3 regions of the Desulfosporosinus sp. FKA genome follow, and region 3 is predicted to be linked to each of the others. Evidence: riboswitches for the same ligand, from Rfam matches in the RefSeq annotation. Region 3 holds a riboswitch; each other region holds the start of a gene.
The links. Region 3 has a riboswitch for cyclic di-GMP ahead of B5771_RS20130 (HD-GYP domain-containing protein). Riboswitches for the same ligand answer to the same signal wherever they lie in the genome.
Positions count from the first base shown of each region.

Region 1: linked by a shared signal. The riboswitch ahead of B5771_RS18260 (helix-turn-helix domain-containing protein) and the one ahead of B5771_RS20130 (HD-GYP domain-containing protein) in region 3 are both predicted to bind cyclic di-GMP.
Region 2: linked by a shared signal. The riboswitch ahead of B5771_RS14085 (PAS domain-containing sensor histidine kinase) and the one ahead of B5771_RS20130 (HD-GYP domain-containing protein) in region 3 are both predicted to bind cyclic di-GMP.

Region 1 is NZ_NAHZ01000032.1:275,065-279,282, reverse strand. Features, by position in the region: gene B5771_RS18270 (sulfite exporter TauE/SafE family protein) at 213-947, opposite strand; gene B5771_RS18265 (MarR family transcriptional regulator) at 1,110-1,775, shown strand; gene B5771_RS18260 (helix-turn-helix domain-containing protein) at 1,896-2,228, opposite strand; cyclic di-GMP riboswitch class I at 2,238-2,328, opposite strand; gene B5771_RS18255 (MBL fold metallo-hydrolase) at 2,551-3,285, opposite strand; gene B5771_RS18250 (M48 family metallopeptidase) at 3,364-4,218, shown strand, end outside.
Region 2 is NZ_NAHZ01000030.1:40,211-44,428, forward strand. Features, by position in the region: gene B5771_RS14075 (LysR family transcriptional regulator) at 1-85, shown strand, start outside; gene B5771_RS14080 (multidrug efflux MFS transporter) at 178-1,383, shown strand; cyclic di-GMP riboswitch class II at 1,518-1,604, shown strand; gene B5771_RS14085 (PAS domain-containing sensor histidine kinase) at 1,721-3,013, shown strand; gene B5771_RS14090 (1,4-dihydroxy-2-naphthoate polyprenyltransferase) at 3,006-3,932, opposite strand.
Region 3 is NZ_NAHZ01000033.1:172,657-176,874, forward strand. Features, by position in the region: gene B5771_RS20120 (MBL fold metallo-hydrolase) at 44-679, opposite strand; gene B5771_RS20125 (D-alanyl-D-alanine carboxypeptidase) at 705-1,940, opposite strand; cyclic di-GMP riboswitch class I at 2,269-2,351, shown strand; gene B5771_RS20130 (HD-GYP domain-containing protein) at 2,440-3,549, shown strand; gene B5771_RS20135 (endospore germination permease) at 3,493-4,218, opposite strand, start outside.

The DNA.
Region 1 (4,218 bases), on a different contig from region 3:
CTCACTTTCTCGGAAACTTCTTAAAGATCATTTGCAGAACTTGCAAAGAAGACCATAGTTATACTTTCAACAAAATAGCCAAATCATTCAATATAACCAACTACTCAGTTACCCCAATGGAGGTTAAAAAGAGTTTCAGAATTCCTATCAAGGAACCCTGAAACTCTTTTTGACTAGTTCTAATGAACTTTCTTTTGGAACAAAGTTTTAAACTAATGTATAAATTGAGCGAACATGGCCAGACCGCTGAACAAGATAACGCTTAGGCCAAATTTTTTAAGGGTCGGAAAATCAAGGCGAACGAATAACTTTTCGCCGATCCAGTAGCCTAAGAAAATGACCAGACAGGCAACCAAGACATTGAAATTGAGGTATTCCAAGTGAAACGTTTGAGCAAAATAAGACATACTTAGGGTTACGATGTTTGAAAGGAGGAAAAAGCGTGCCAGGCTGGCTCTCACCAGCTCTTTATCTTCACTCAGCGCTATCATGCATAAAACCATCGGCGGTCCGCCCAGGCCGGTTGTGGCAGTCAGAAAACCGCTTATAAAACCAAGAACAACCTTAAACAATCCTTGGCGGCGGATTTTAATCCTGGAACTTTTAGTCATGAGAATGGAACTCGCTATAAGAACAATGCCAACAAAGCCTTTTAAAAGACTCTCACTTATAACCCTCATAACATACAAACCGGGAAGTATCCCCATGATGCTGGCTGCAAAAGGGAGGATCAACTGACGGAACCTTGCTTTCCCGGCCGTTCGGCAAATCATAATTACACTGATCAGTGTTGAGGTTACCAGCGTAAACATTACGACTTCCTTTGTGTCTATAACCAAGGTAAGCAAGGGGGTCGCCAGCAAAGCATAACCAAACCCGGTCAAGGTCTGTAAAAGACTGGCCAGCAAAACAACCAGAACTATATAGAGTGTCGTCAACGTTAACACCCTAGATCATCTCCTTTATATCTGCTTGAACGCTCATGCTTTATATCATACACCAAGGAGTCTATGAAAGTCATGGTTGACAATTTAGTAAGGTACCTTTATAATTCTATTCATAAGGTACCTTACTAAATATTAATTGCTTATAGAAAGCGAGGATTAATTATGACTAACAATGAGTTAGACTTATTCGATCAATTTGTCCGCCTTGAATGGCTCCTTCACCGCTATCATCAACACAACCACAGGCACCATGGCCCTATGGGGGACTCTCATCGAGGCCAAGGCCGGGTTCTGGCACTGCTGAAGTTAAAGCCGGAAATTAGTCAGAAAGAACTCTCCGATATCTTGGATATTCGCTCCCAATCTTTGGGGGAATTGCTGGCAAAATTAGAGCGAAGCGGTTTTATCACCCGAACCCCTTCCCAGACTGACCGCCGTGTTATGGAAGTACGTCTGACGGAAGCGGGAAAAACGGTATCTGACCAAAATGAACAGCAGGGAGATCCTGAATCCTTATTCAGCTGTCTAAATCAAGAGGAGCAATCAGCTCTCAGCGACTATCTAAGTCGTATTATTGATAAGTTAGAACAGCAATTCGGAAATATTGAACCCGGAACACATTGGCATGGACATGAACATGGACATCCGCCTTTTGACGGCAGGGGTTTTGGCCCGCATTGTGACCGGAGAGGCGGTCATCCGCCCTTCCATGGCGGACAGTTTGCCCACCATTTCGGCAGAGAAGAGGGACGGTCTCCTTTTGATCCCAGAGAGTTTGGCCAAAATCCTAAGACTGAAGATAAACCAGATAGTTCAAATGAGAAATAGATTATAGTCAAATCTACTGCTGTACGCTAATAAGTTTCTGATAAGTCTCGGTATGCAGCTCTAAAAAACCAGCCCTCTGCCTACTTAATAGGTCAAAGGGCTGGTTTTTTAAGTTTTAAGTCATCGTCTTAAAGCTCTCAAACTATTTGCTTTCAAGAATCTAAAGATTAGGCCAGTCTCTTTTTTAGGAGAAATTTCACTCCTAGTTTCCAAATTAGGCTCATTTACCTTCATTCGATAGGTATGCACTAAACTATCAGCATCTAAGCCAAGAAAACGTGCATAAGAACGCAAATAGGCTATTGCGTATACTCCTCCCGGAAGGATTCCGAAGTTCCCTTCTTCTAAAGCTTGTAAATACTTCGTCCGAATTTTGGTAACTTCCTCAACGTCTTTTAACTCTATTCCTTTTGTTTCTCGGGCCTTCCGTAATTGGTGGAAGACATCATCCATATTTAAGCCTCCGGCAACCTGGCAATCATGGCAGGATCTTTCCTGCTTTAGACCCATAGCTTTGCGTCATACCTTTTCAGATATTTTGCCTTTTTTCAGAACATTTTTCGAGATAAGATAACTTAAATGGAGATTTTATGTATATTGGGAAAACGCAGTTACAGAATGTCGTAATTTTGAGAATCTTCTCCTGAAGTATTTTAACACATTTGTCAATAATTTTAAATACATTTTTACCTGAACATCGGAACTTCGGTGGCAAACGTGTCCTGTGGACACGTTCGCCGAAAACTCCTAGTCCATGCCAAATGCTATTCTACAATTAAAGAGCTAGCTGTAAAATCCGCTTTTGTACATCATTTGTAAATACGCCCCCATGGTAACAAATAACGTTATCAATATCAAATTGAGCTAGTTTCTTCACTGACGTATTCGCTTCATCAAGATCGTAAGTAGCCGAGGGATTAGGTCCCGCTAATAGACCGTCATCGGCAGTAAGGGCATCTCCGGTCACCAACGTTTTAGTTGCTTTATGATACAAACAGATATGACCGGGAGTATGTCCTGGTGTATGGATGACGATAATTCCGCCGCAATAGGGGAGTTCTTCACCATCTTCAATAGTTCTGTCAACCTTAGCTTTCGGAGGGTTGGAAAATACCGCTTGAAGTCGTTTTCGTTGTTCTTCCGGTAACGTTTCAAAGAGTTTAGATCGTTTCGCAGCATCCGCTTTAATCAGGGGCTTATCCCCTTGAATGTACGGCTTTTCAACCTCATGTGCTAATACTTCAACGTTTTGTTGTGAACAAGCCAAGATTTCCGGTAAACTACCAATATGATCAATATCTTGATGAGTTATAATAACCTTGGTCAAGCGATCAAAGGAAACCCCGGTTTTTTCAATAGCCTCCTTAATTTGTGGTTCTAAACCCGGGAAACCGGCATCTACTAGAATTACAGAGTCTTTATCCCAAAATAGTGCTGGATAAATGGTTGTTTGACGCCCCATGAGATTAACTGTCAGTTCAAGGGCTTCAACGCCGTTTGCAATTTTCAATTCTCTCAACCTCCATTGTTACTCTAATTGGATCTATAATAATAACATACAAGCAAAGTTGCAAGGAGGTAATAAAAAATGATAACGATCGGCAACAGCTTCCGCCGCATTTCTCAAGCCTGGTTCCTTCTTCTAAGTTTAACAGCGGTCTTTGCGCTTCTCTATCTCATTTCCGCCCTCTTTCCCAGGCCAATCGACCCTTCCATAAGCAAGTATTTTTCTTTAGCTTTAGCAGAGAAGGCCAGAATATACAATTACGCTCCCCGTATTGTTTATATCGTCCATTTGTGTTTGCAGATCGGTTTTTTAACCTGGCTGCTCTTTAGTACCAGAGGACGCATTTTGTTTCAGCGTGTCCGGAATCTTAGCCGAAATTATTGGGGAGTTTCCGTCCTTTCCATCCTTGCCATATGGCTTGTAAGCACTTTAATTTCTCTGCCTTTCTCATATTACAGCGGATACTACTGGCAGAAAATCTGGGGTTTTAGTACCCAAAGTCAAGTTGCTTGGTGGATTGATTATCTAAAAAATACAAGTATTGATCTTGTTCTCTCATTGGCAGGAGGGATTATTTTCTTCCTATTGGTCAATAAAATATCCCGCTATTGGTGGTTAGTCGGCTCACTGTTGTTTAGTCTTTGGCTCGTTGTGGAATATTTCTTTTGGCCCATTGTCGTATCCCCAATTTTCAACCATTTTGAACCTCTACCTAAGTCAGCCATTACTTCCATGGTTAATGAACTTGCACATAAGGCAGGATTAAACGTTGGCTCTGTTCTCGAGATGGATGCCAGCAAACAAACGACCTTTGCCAATGCCTATTTTACCGGAGTAGGCAGTACAAAACGAATTGTAATTTATGATACTCTGTTAAAAAATTATTCCCTTCCCGAGATCAAAGCTGTTATTGCTCACGAAATGGGACATTGGCGT
Region 2 (4,218 bases), on a different contig from region 3:
ATTAAGCATTTTGCATAGCCAAGAACCGGCAAGTTCTAAAGCAGTTGAGGAATTTCTGGAAAAATTAAGATTATTTGAATTGTAGGTATACCTTATATAATTTGTTTCTTTATACAAATGGCGCTAAAATATTTAGGTATAATAACTTAAACATCTGAAAGGAACAACTAAAAACTTATGACGATGTGGAAACGTAACTTAATTATCTGTTGGTTCGGCTCCTTCGCCACGATGGCTGGCATGAACCTTGTAATTCCTTTTCTTCCTGTTTATATCCAACAATTGGGCGTTCATAATATTGCCAGCGTTGAACAGTGGTCCGGTGTTGCTTTTGGGGCAACGGCTCTCTCCGCCGCTATTGTTTCACCGCTTTGGGGAAAACTGGCCGATATACATGGCCGTAAGATGATGTTGTTGAGAGCAAGTCTGGGGATGGCTGTAATTATGATTTTAATCGGATTTGTTCATAATGTTTATGAACTTGTGGGCCTTCGCCTTTTAATGGGTGCCATATCTGGTTATGTACCGGCAGCGATAACCCTTGTTTCTTCTCAAACCCCCAAAGAACATGCTGGTTGGGCCTTGGGTACTCTTACTTCCGGCTCGGTCGGAGGTTCCTTGATCGGTCCTCTTGTCGGTGGTACATTATCTGAACTCATCGGTTTGCGTCATGTTTTTTATGTCACCGGGGGATTTTTGTTTTTGGCCTTTCTAATCGCTTTGCTGTTTATTCAAGAAGACTTTGTACCGAACAATTCGGCTCGGTTATCCGGTCAAGAATTTTGGAAGACTATTGACAAGCCTAAAGTACTGATAGCCATGTTTATAACCTCGTTTATGCTTCAATTAGCCAGTATGTCAATTGAACCTATTGTTACCATTTACGTCAAGCTTCTAATGAATAACGCTAATCATATAGCAATTATTTCTGGAGCAGTCGTTTCTGCTGTGGGATTGGCTAATGTGCTGATTGCTCCCCTCCTGGGCAAGCTATCGGACAGGGTAGGGCCATATTCAGTGTTATTTGTCTGCCTCCTTGGGGCAGCTGTAATTATAATTCCTCAAGCATATGTCCGAAATGCCTGGCAGCTTATTATTTTACGTTTCATGATGGGAGTGGCAACCGCTGGTTTTTTGCCATCAATTAATTCACTTCTGAAAAGTAACATTCCGGAGACAATTTCAGGCAGAATATTTGGGTATAATAATGCGGCCCAAAATTTAGGTAACGTAGTTGGCCCTGTATTAGGGGGGCAGATGGCAGCTTTCTGGGGTTTTCATTATGTGTTCTTTTCCACAAGTATATTACTTCTCATCAATGCATTTTGGGTTTACAGAACGAGTAAAGGGCAATATGAAGCATCTCCGAATTGCTCGGGCTAACGGTATTTCGTTATAAAATATAAAAAACTTTTTCTAACATCAAATACAAATTGTGACAAATTATACAGTATATCTATGTTATACTACACGTGAAGAATATTTTAATACAATTATTACCTTTTTAATAATTAAATACATAATTGGGAAGTTTTGAAGCATGTATTGTATAATTTGGGCGCTTTATACATGTGGAACGAGTAGCGCAACCGGCCTGGTTTTAAGTAAACCAGGTTTTTTATTTGGGGAGGAATGATTTTGAAAAAAGTCAAGATACAGGTTAATAGATATATTATTTTGAACTATCCCCACCAAAGCACGGTATGGGAACCACCCCCATTTGAAAAAGTGGGAGTCTTACGATTGGATAAAAATCGAGTCCTTTGATATTGAGGGAGTAATGATGAAAGAAAGAAAATATGTGTTTATAGGATTAAGTATTGGATTCATTCTTTTTTTGTTTGATCGATGGCTGGATTCCCATAATCACTCTTTGAGAATTTCTTGGTTATGGATAATATTAGGCTGGATTAGCGGCAGCCTTTTTATACGGATACATAATGAGCGCAGGAAAAGAGAAGAGACTATAAAAGAGGATCATCAACGTATGCTTGATTTGTTAAACAGTCTCCCAGGAATAGTAATTGTTGTGGGAGAAAATTATGAAGTACACTTTGTCAATCGCAATTATCTTTTGGAATTTGGTGATAAAAAAGGCAAGTTTTGCTACGCCATGCTTAAAAGGAATAGCCCATGTGAGAATTGCAGAATAAACGAAGCGTTCTGTACTGGGCGGCCCATAAAGGATGAAGAGATTTTTTATAATAATAAAATTTATGAAGTTAAAATTCAACCGTTTGTTGATGTGAACGGAACACGGCTTGTTATTAAAACTCTTTATGATATAACGGAGCGAAAAAAAGCTGAGCAGGAATTGACACGCTTGCATTTAGAAATGATCAATCTGGAACGTTTTAATTTAGTTGGTCAAATGGCAGCAGGGATAACCCATGAAATCAGAAATCCAATTACTACGGTACGGGGATTCCTCCAGCTGCTCGGCTCCAAGCCAGAGTTTCAATTACAAGGAGATACCTTTATGCTCATGATTAATGAACTGGACCGTGCGAACAAAATTATTTCGGATTTCCTATCTCTTTCACGTAATTCTCCCAAAGAACAAGATTACCTAAATATTAATGAGATTTTAAGACACTTGTATCCTTTACTTGAAGCAGATTCTCTCACTCAGGATAAACAAATAAAGTTCCTAGTCGGGGATACACCTAAGATCTTGCTTAATCCGGATGAAATGTCGCAGCTAGTGCTTAATTTGTGTCGTAACGGGTTAGAGGCTATGCAAGCGGGAGGAACATTGTGTATTTCTACCTATGTCGAGAATAGTCAGGTGGTATTATGTATAGAGGATGAAGGGGGCGGCATTCCAATAGAATACTTAGACAATATTGGAACGCCGTTTTTTACTACCAAACAGAATGGAACGGGATTAGGATTGAGTACTTGTTACGATATTGCCAGTCGTCATAGTGCGACAATCAACTTCAAGAGTAATCCTGGAGGAACAGCGTTTTATGTTCGTTTCCCAATATATAGTGCAAAAATGACTAGTTGAAATAAGGCAAAATTTGCGTAAAGTATAGACTTATACATAACAAAAGTCCAAACATTGTATTAGTTTGAGCTGTATAGCGAACTGCGGGCATCATTTGGGAGGGCCGATTTTTGCCGATAAAACCTTTCGTTGCTTGTACGGCTTTGGGAATGCTTAAGAAGACAATCAGAAGCCAGGGGTTGACCAACCCTCTAATAACTAATCCCATGACCCAAAGATAAGCAGTGGCGAACATAGCTCCGAGTACGAAAGCGGCATGCTCATGCCCAAGTAAAATAGCTATTGTTTTTCGTCCTGAATCCTTATCCCCATCAAGATCGCGAATATTGTTGGCCATATTGATTGCACCGACTAAAATACCGGTCGGTATGGAAACGAGGATACTTTTCTCGTTGACATATCCTGTTTGGATGAAGAACGATATAAGAATAAAGAAAGTTCCCATTAGTAGGCCGGCAAAAATTTCGCCTAGGGGAGTATAGGCTATAGGTAACGGCCCTCCGGTATATAAATAGCCAATCAGCATTCCCACAAGTCCGATTAAGGCTAACCACCAACTGCTGTGAACACAAATGTAAATGCCAAATAATATTGAAACGCCGTAGCATCCCAAGGCGAGCCGCAGAACAGTCTGGGGGCGGAATCCTTCCCGGACAATTGCTCCGCCGATGCCGATAGAATCTATCGTATCCAGGCCGCGTTTAAAATCATAATATTCATTAAACAAGTTTGTGGCTATTTGGATGAGCAGGCAGCTTATGAGCATGGCCCCAAAAAGGAGTTTATGCCAAGGGGTATAACCTAGGGATAAGGACGTACCGATAAATACGGGAATAAAGGATGCAGTTAAAGTGTGAGGACGAGTAATTTTCCATAAAACTTTTAGTTTTCCCGGCTTTTCGGGGTTTGAATATGGCATAGTATTAGGCAGAGTATTCATATTTTTTCCTTTCATGTGAAACTTCTGAGATCGTTTCTAAATAATCTTAGTTTAGCGGATGGAGTGGTGATTCCACGAGTTCACTCAATAAAATTATAGCACTGGAAAACTAGTTATGAGATATTTAACGGGCAGCATGCTTTGAATTTTTGTTGTTGCAACCTTATTGACATATGTTCAAAATGAAGTATAATTGACAAAAAAGGCATATGTCAATAACAGGAAGGAGGGTGATACCAGTTAAAATGCCTCACCTGACAGGCGT
Region 3 (4,218 bases):
TTGTGAAACTGATCCTTATCAGTTCCAAGGTGGGGGCTTTTGTCTATGATAACTCCAGGACAACAACTTCTTGGCTTTGAGGCAAGGACGAGGAAGAGATATTTAGATCTTTTGCTTTTTTAATTAAATCAAAGTGTTTAAGGAAACTATCAACACCGGCAATAGGCAATGAAATTGTATCATCCCGTTTATAATGCATTGGTAAAATAATCTTGGGATTCAGCTGACGGATTACTTGATAAGCTTGTTCAGCGTCTATGGTATAAAAGCCTCCCACGGGAATACAGACGATATCTACTTGTCCGACGTTTGATAACTGTTCTGGGGTTAGAACATGTCCAAGATCCCCTAAATGGACAACGGTGACACCATCCATTGTAAATGAAAAAAGAACATTCTTGCCGCGTTTGGATCCCAGGTCGTCATCATGAAATGTTTTTGTGCCTGTTAGCGATAGACCGGAAATATTGTGCTGACCCTCTTCATCAATAATTAGAGGTTTTCCGGGAAGACCTTGAATATAATCGTGGTCATGGTGATGATGGCTCACGGTAATAATGTCCGTATTAACTTCAGGAAGAGGGTATCCCACTTTTTCATTAAAGGGGTCTGTCAGGATTTTTAGGCCCTCCTGATTAGTAAAAAGAAAGCAGGAGTGACCAAACCAACGAATATGCATTGTTATCACCTCTCCTAGGAAATGATTAAAAACGAATAAGCCGCCATAAAACTCCGGGTGGATTTATAGACTGTAAATTTTGAAGCGGAATAGATTGGACTTCTTCGCCGGATTTAATTTTCAAGGTGGCACGATTACTGGTGGCTGGCATTGGTAATTTAGTAGTTTGGGGATCTATGGAATAGTTGACTTTCATGCCAGGATATCCAAAGATTTGTACAGACTTAGACGCCTTTAACGGACTGTTGCTGCCCCAAGCCGTTGTAAGTTCGCCGTAACCCGAGGCAGGTTGGTCTAAAGTATAGAGTTTGAATTGAGAGCGAACTTGGTCCAGTATGTCAGCATTTGCTTGAAGCGCACTTTGGAGAGATTGTTGAGTAACTTGACCTAAAACTGCACCAATAATGTAATGGGTTTCATCGCCAGCAACAACGGGTGTTGCCGAGACAAAACAACCGCCTGCTGCTGTTGTTGATCCTGTTTTAATGCCTGTAATGCCATGTTTTCCAACCATGCTATTGACATTGTATACTGTTCCGGCAACAGGAAGAGTCGCTTGCGGCATAGCAACAATTTGACGAAAAACAGGGTCTTGCATGGCTGCTTGAGCAATTTTTATTTGATCTACAGCGGTGCTGACCGTTGTTTCGCTGACACCGCTGGCATCTGCATAGTGAGTTTTAGTCATACCCAGGGATTTTGCGGTTTCGTTCATTTTGGCAACAAATGCTTCATCTGATCCGGATACCCATCGCCCCAGGGTATCGGCAACATTGTCTCCCGAAGGGAGTAATAGACCTTCCAGGAGTTGCTTTTCAGTGAGGGTTTCCCCTTCTTCAATCTTTAAATATGAATAGCCATTGCTTAAAGCATTTTGATAACCAGCGAAATCTTGGGCACTCATAGTTAAAGCGGGACCGGATTGACCCGGTTGTAAAGGATGAGCTTTTAAGACTAAATAAGCAGTCATAATTTTTGTCACGCTGGCAATTGGAACGGGTGATTGGTTAGAGGTTGACGTTATAACACCTAAATTTTCTGTGCCAACAGCTGATTCACCCTGTTCAGGAAATGTTACCGAAAAATGACCGGGCAATGAAGAGGATGTGGTAGTTAGTTTCGCTTCCACGGTTGGCAGAGGACCATTGTAACGACCAACGGCCAATGCGCATACTAACACAGCAATGAGTAAAACCAAAATTCCTTTGATGGGAACCATCGAAACCTTGCGAGATGGGGAAGTGGACGGAGTCCCAGACATAAAAAAACCTCCTTAAATAGATTAATAGGAACAGTTTAATTTTACAGGAAGAGTTCGGTTTCGACAAATGGTTTCTGAGCAATATATTTATTTTGGACATAAGTTTATTATAGGCAATTAGTATATCTAGCGATGTGAAATAGGTCTAATATACTCAGATAATGTCAAATTAAACTTAATGGATGTCATAAAATGATAAATAATGTAATAATATGATAAAAATACATTATAATAGTTAAAGGATGTTGTACTTTATCATATCTTATAATATACTACTTTTCAGTGATGCAATAATCGTTTTGATGAGGTAAGGAGATAATTTAACATTCAGTGATAAAGGCAAACTCAGTGAGAGCTGAGGACGCAAAGCCACGGGTCTAGCTAAAGATGATAGATAGCCGGGTTACCAAACAAAGAAACTGTGTCGCCGTTCATTGAGTTCGGCGGCTTTTATTTTTAATAAGGAAGGTTTAAGAGAGATTAAGAGGAGGGAGAATTTTTGAATTGGTTGTTAAAGCAAGTTCATACGAATTTAGCTGCAAGTATGACAGCGAATGCCGATTTATTTGATAAGGTTGGTGTATTGTTATTACATAAAGGACAACCAATTACAGAAAGTATTCGAGATCTTCTTGAAAATAGGGAGGTTTTTATTTGGGAGAAAAAAGAAGATGACAATCGTTTGGCTAATATCATTAAACCCTTTCCTAAGGATGTCTATGAAAAATTAGTTGGTTCTTTATGGAATATTTATCATGAGGCAAAACTTATTAGTCAAGAACAGATAAAAAAGACAATCGAACTTGTGGAAACAATTATCAAACAATTAAGACCTATTAATGTATATTTGAATTTAAATATGGTTCAACTTGACGTAGAACAATTTAGACATCATGATTATGGGACCTTTGTGCACAGCTTGAACGTGGCTATTTTAGCGACGTTGACGGCTAGGCGTTTGGGGTATAGTGAGAAAAAACTTAAGTATTTAATTCTGGGAGCTCTTTTGCATGATTTAGGTAAACTGAATATTCCTAAAGAAATTTTGAATAAACCTGGAACTTTGACAGAGGAAGAGCTGCTTCTTATGAAGCAGCATCCACAGTTTGGTGCGGAGATGCTTAAAAACTCTCGGGTATTGCCAAGTGTATTTGAGACAGTCATTAAACATCATGAACGCTGGAATGGCACAGGCTATCCTTGCGGTTTAAAAAAGGATGACATACATCTCGATGCTCAAATTGTAGCTGTGACCGACGTGTTTGACGCCTTAACTGCCGACAGACCCTATCGAAAAGGTTTGCCGCCTTACTATGCTTTGGAGATGATCATTGCAGGGGCGGGAAAGGGTTATAATCCCACAGTGGTGAAAGCTTTTCGTGAAAGTCTAATCTTATATCCGGAAAATGCAGTTATAACACTTAATACCGGTGAAATAGGAGTAGTTGCGGCTGTTCCCATGCAAATGCCTACACGGCCTCTGATACGTCTGTTAAAAGATAATAAAGGGCGGTTAATCAACAAGGAACAATATATAGATTTAATGCAAGATTTAACTCGTTTTATTGGGCGTATTGAGTTTAACCTTCCAATGCGAGGCTATCCATAGGATGGGAATCCAAATGGAAACAAAAGGAAAAATAAGGTAACTTTCAGCAAAAGAAAGCTTTGTACTTAAATAGAATCCTTTTTTTACCCCGAAAGCAATTCCTAGAAAAGCGGCACATAATAAGAACCGCCATTTTATGCCTTTCAAATTTAGCACAGTTTCTAATCCCCAAGTCGTCATATAAAAGAAAGCACAACATTTTATTACTAAGGCTCCAAGCCAAACTCCCATAAATAACGATTCCACGCCGGCCACGGTCCTGCTTAATTCTACCATTTTGCCCAATTCGAGAATGCCAAAGGATAAACGAACTGTTTCTCTTGGTCCAAAGACAAGAATTTGAATTAAAACTACGATAGTATTTAAAATTCCAACTAGAAAAGCTGCACGCCAAATCCCCGTCTTAAATTGGCTTTTTCCTTGCTGATTGTTATGAGGCAGAAATGTTATAATTCCTGCTAAGAACATGGAATAGACCATTGGAAAGGGTATTACTTTAATAGCGCTCCATAAAAGAGGCTTCACTCCGTTTCCGAAAAAAGGAAGAAGTTCGTTCTGTTCAATTCGCGGAACTGTTAGGACAATGTTAAAAACTAAGGCAACAACGATGATGGGCAAGAGGACTTCGGAAAAGCGAGCAAAGACTTCGATTCCGGAAGATGCCAAATA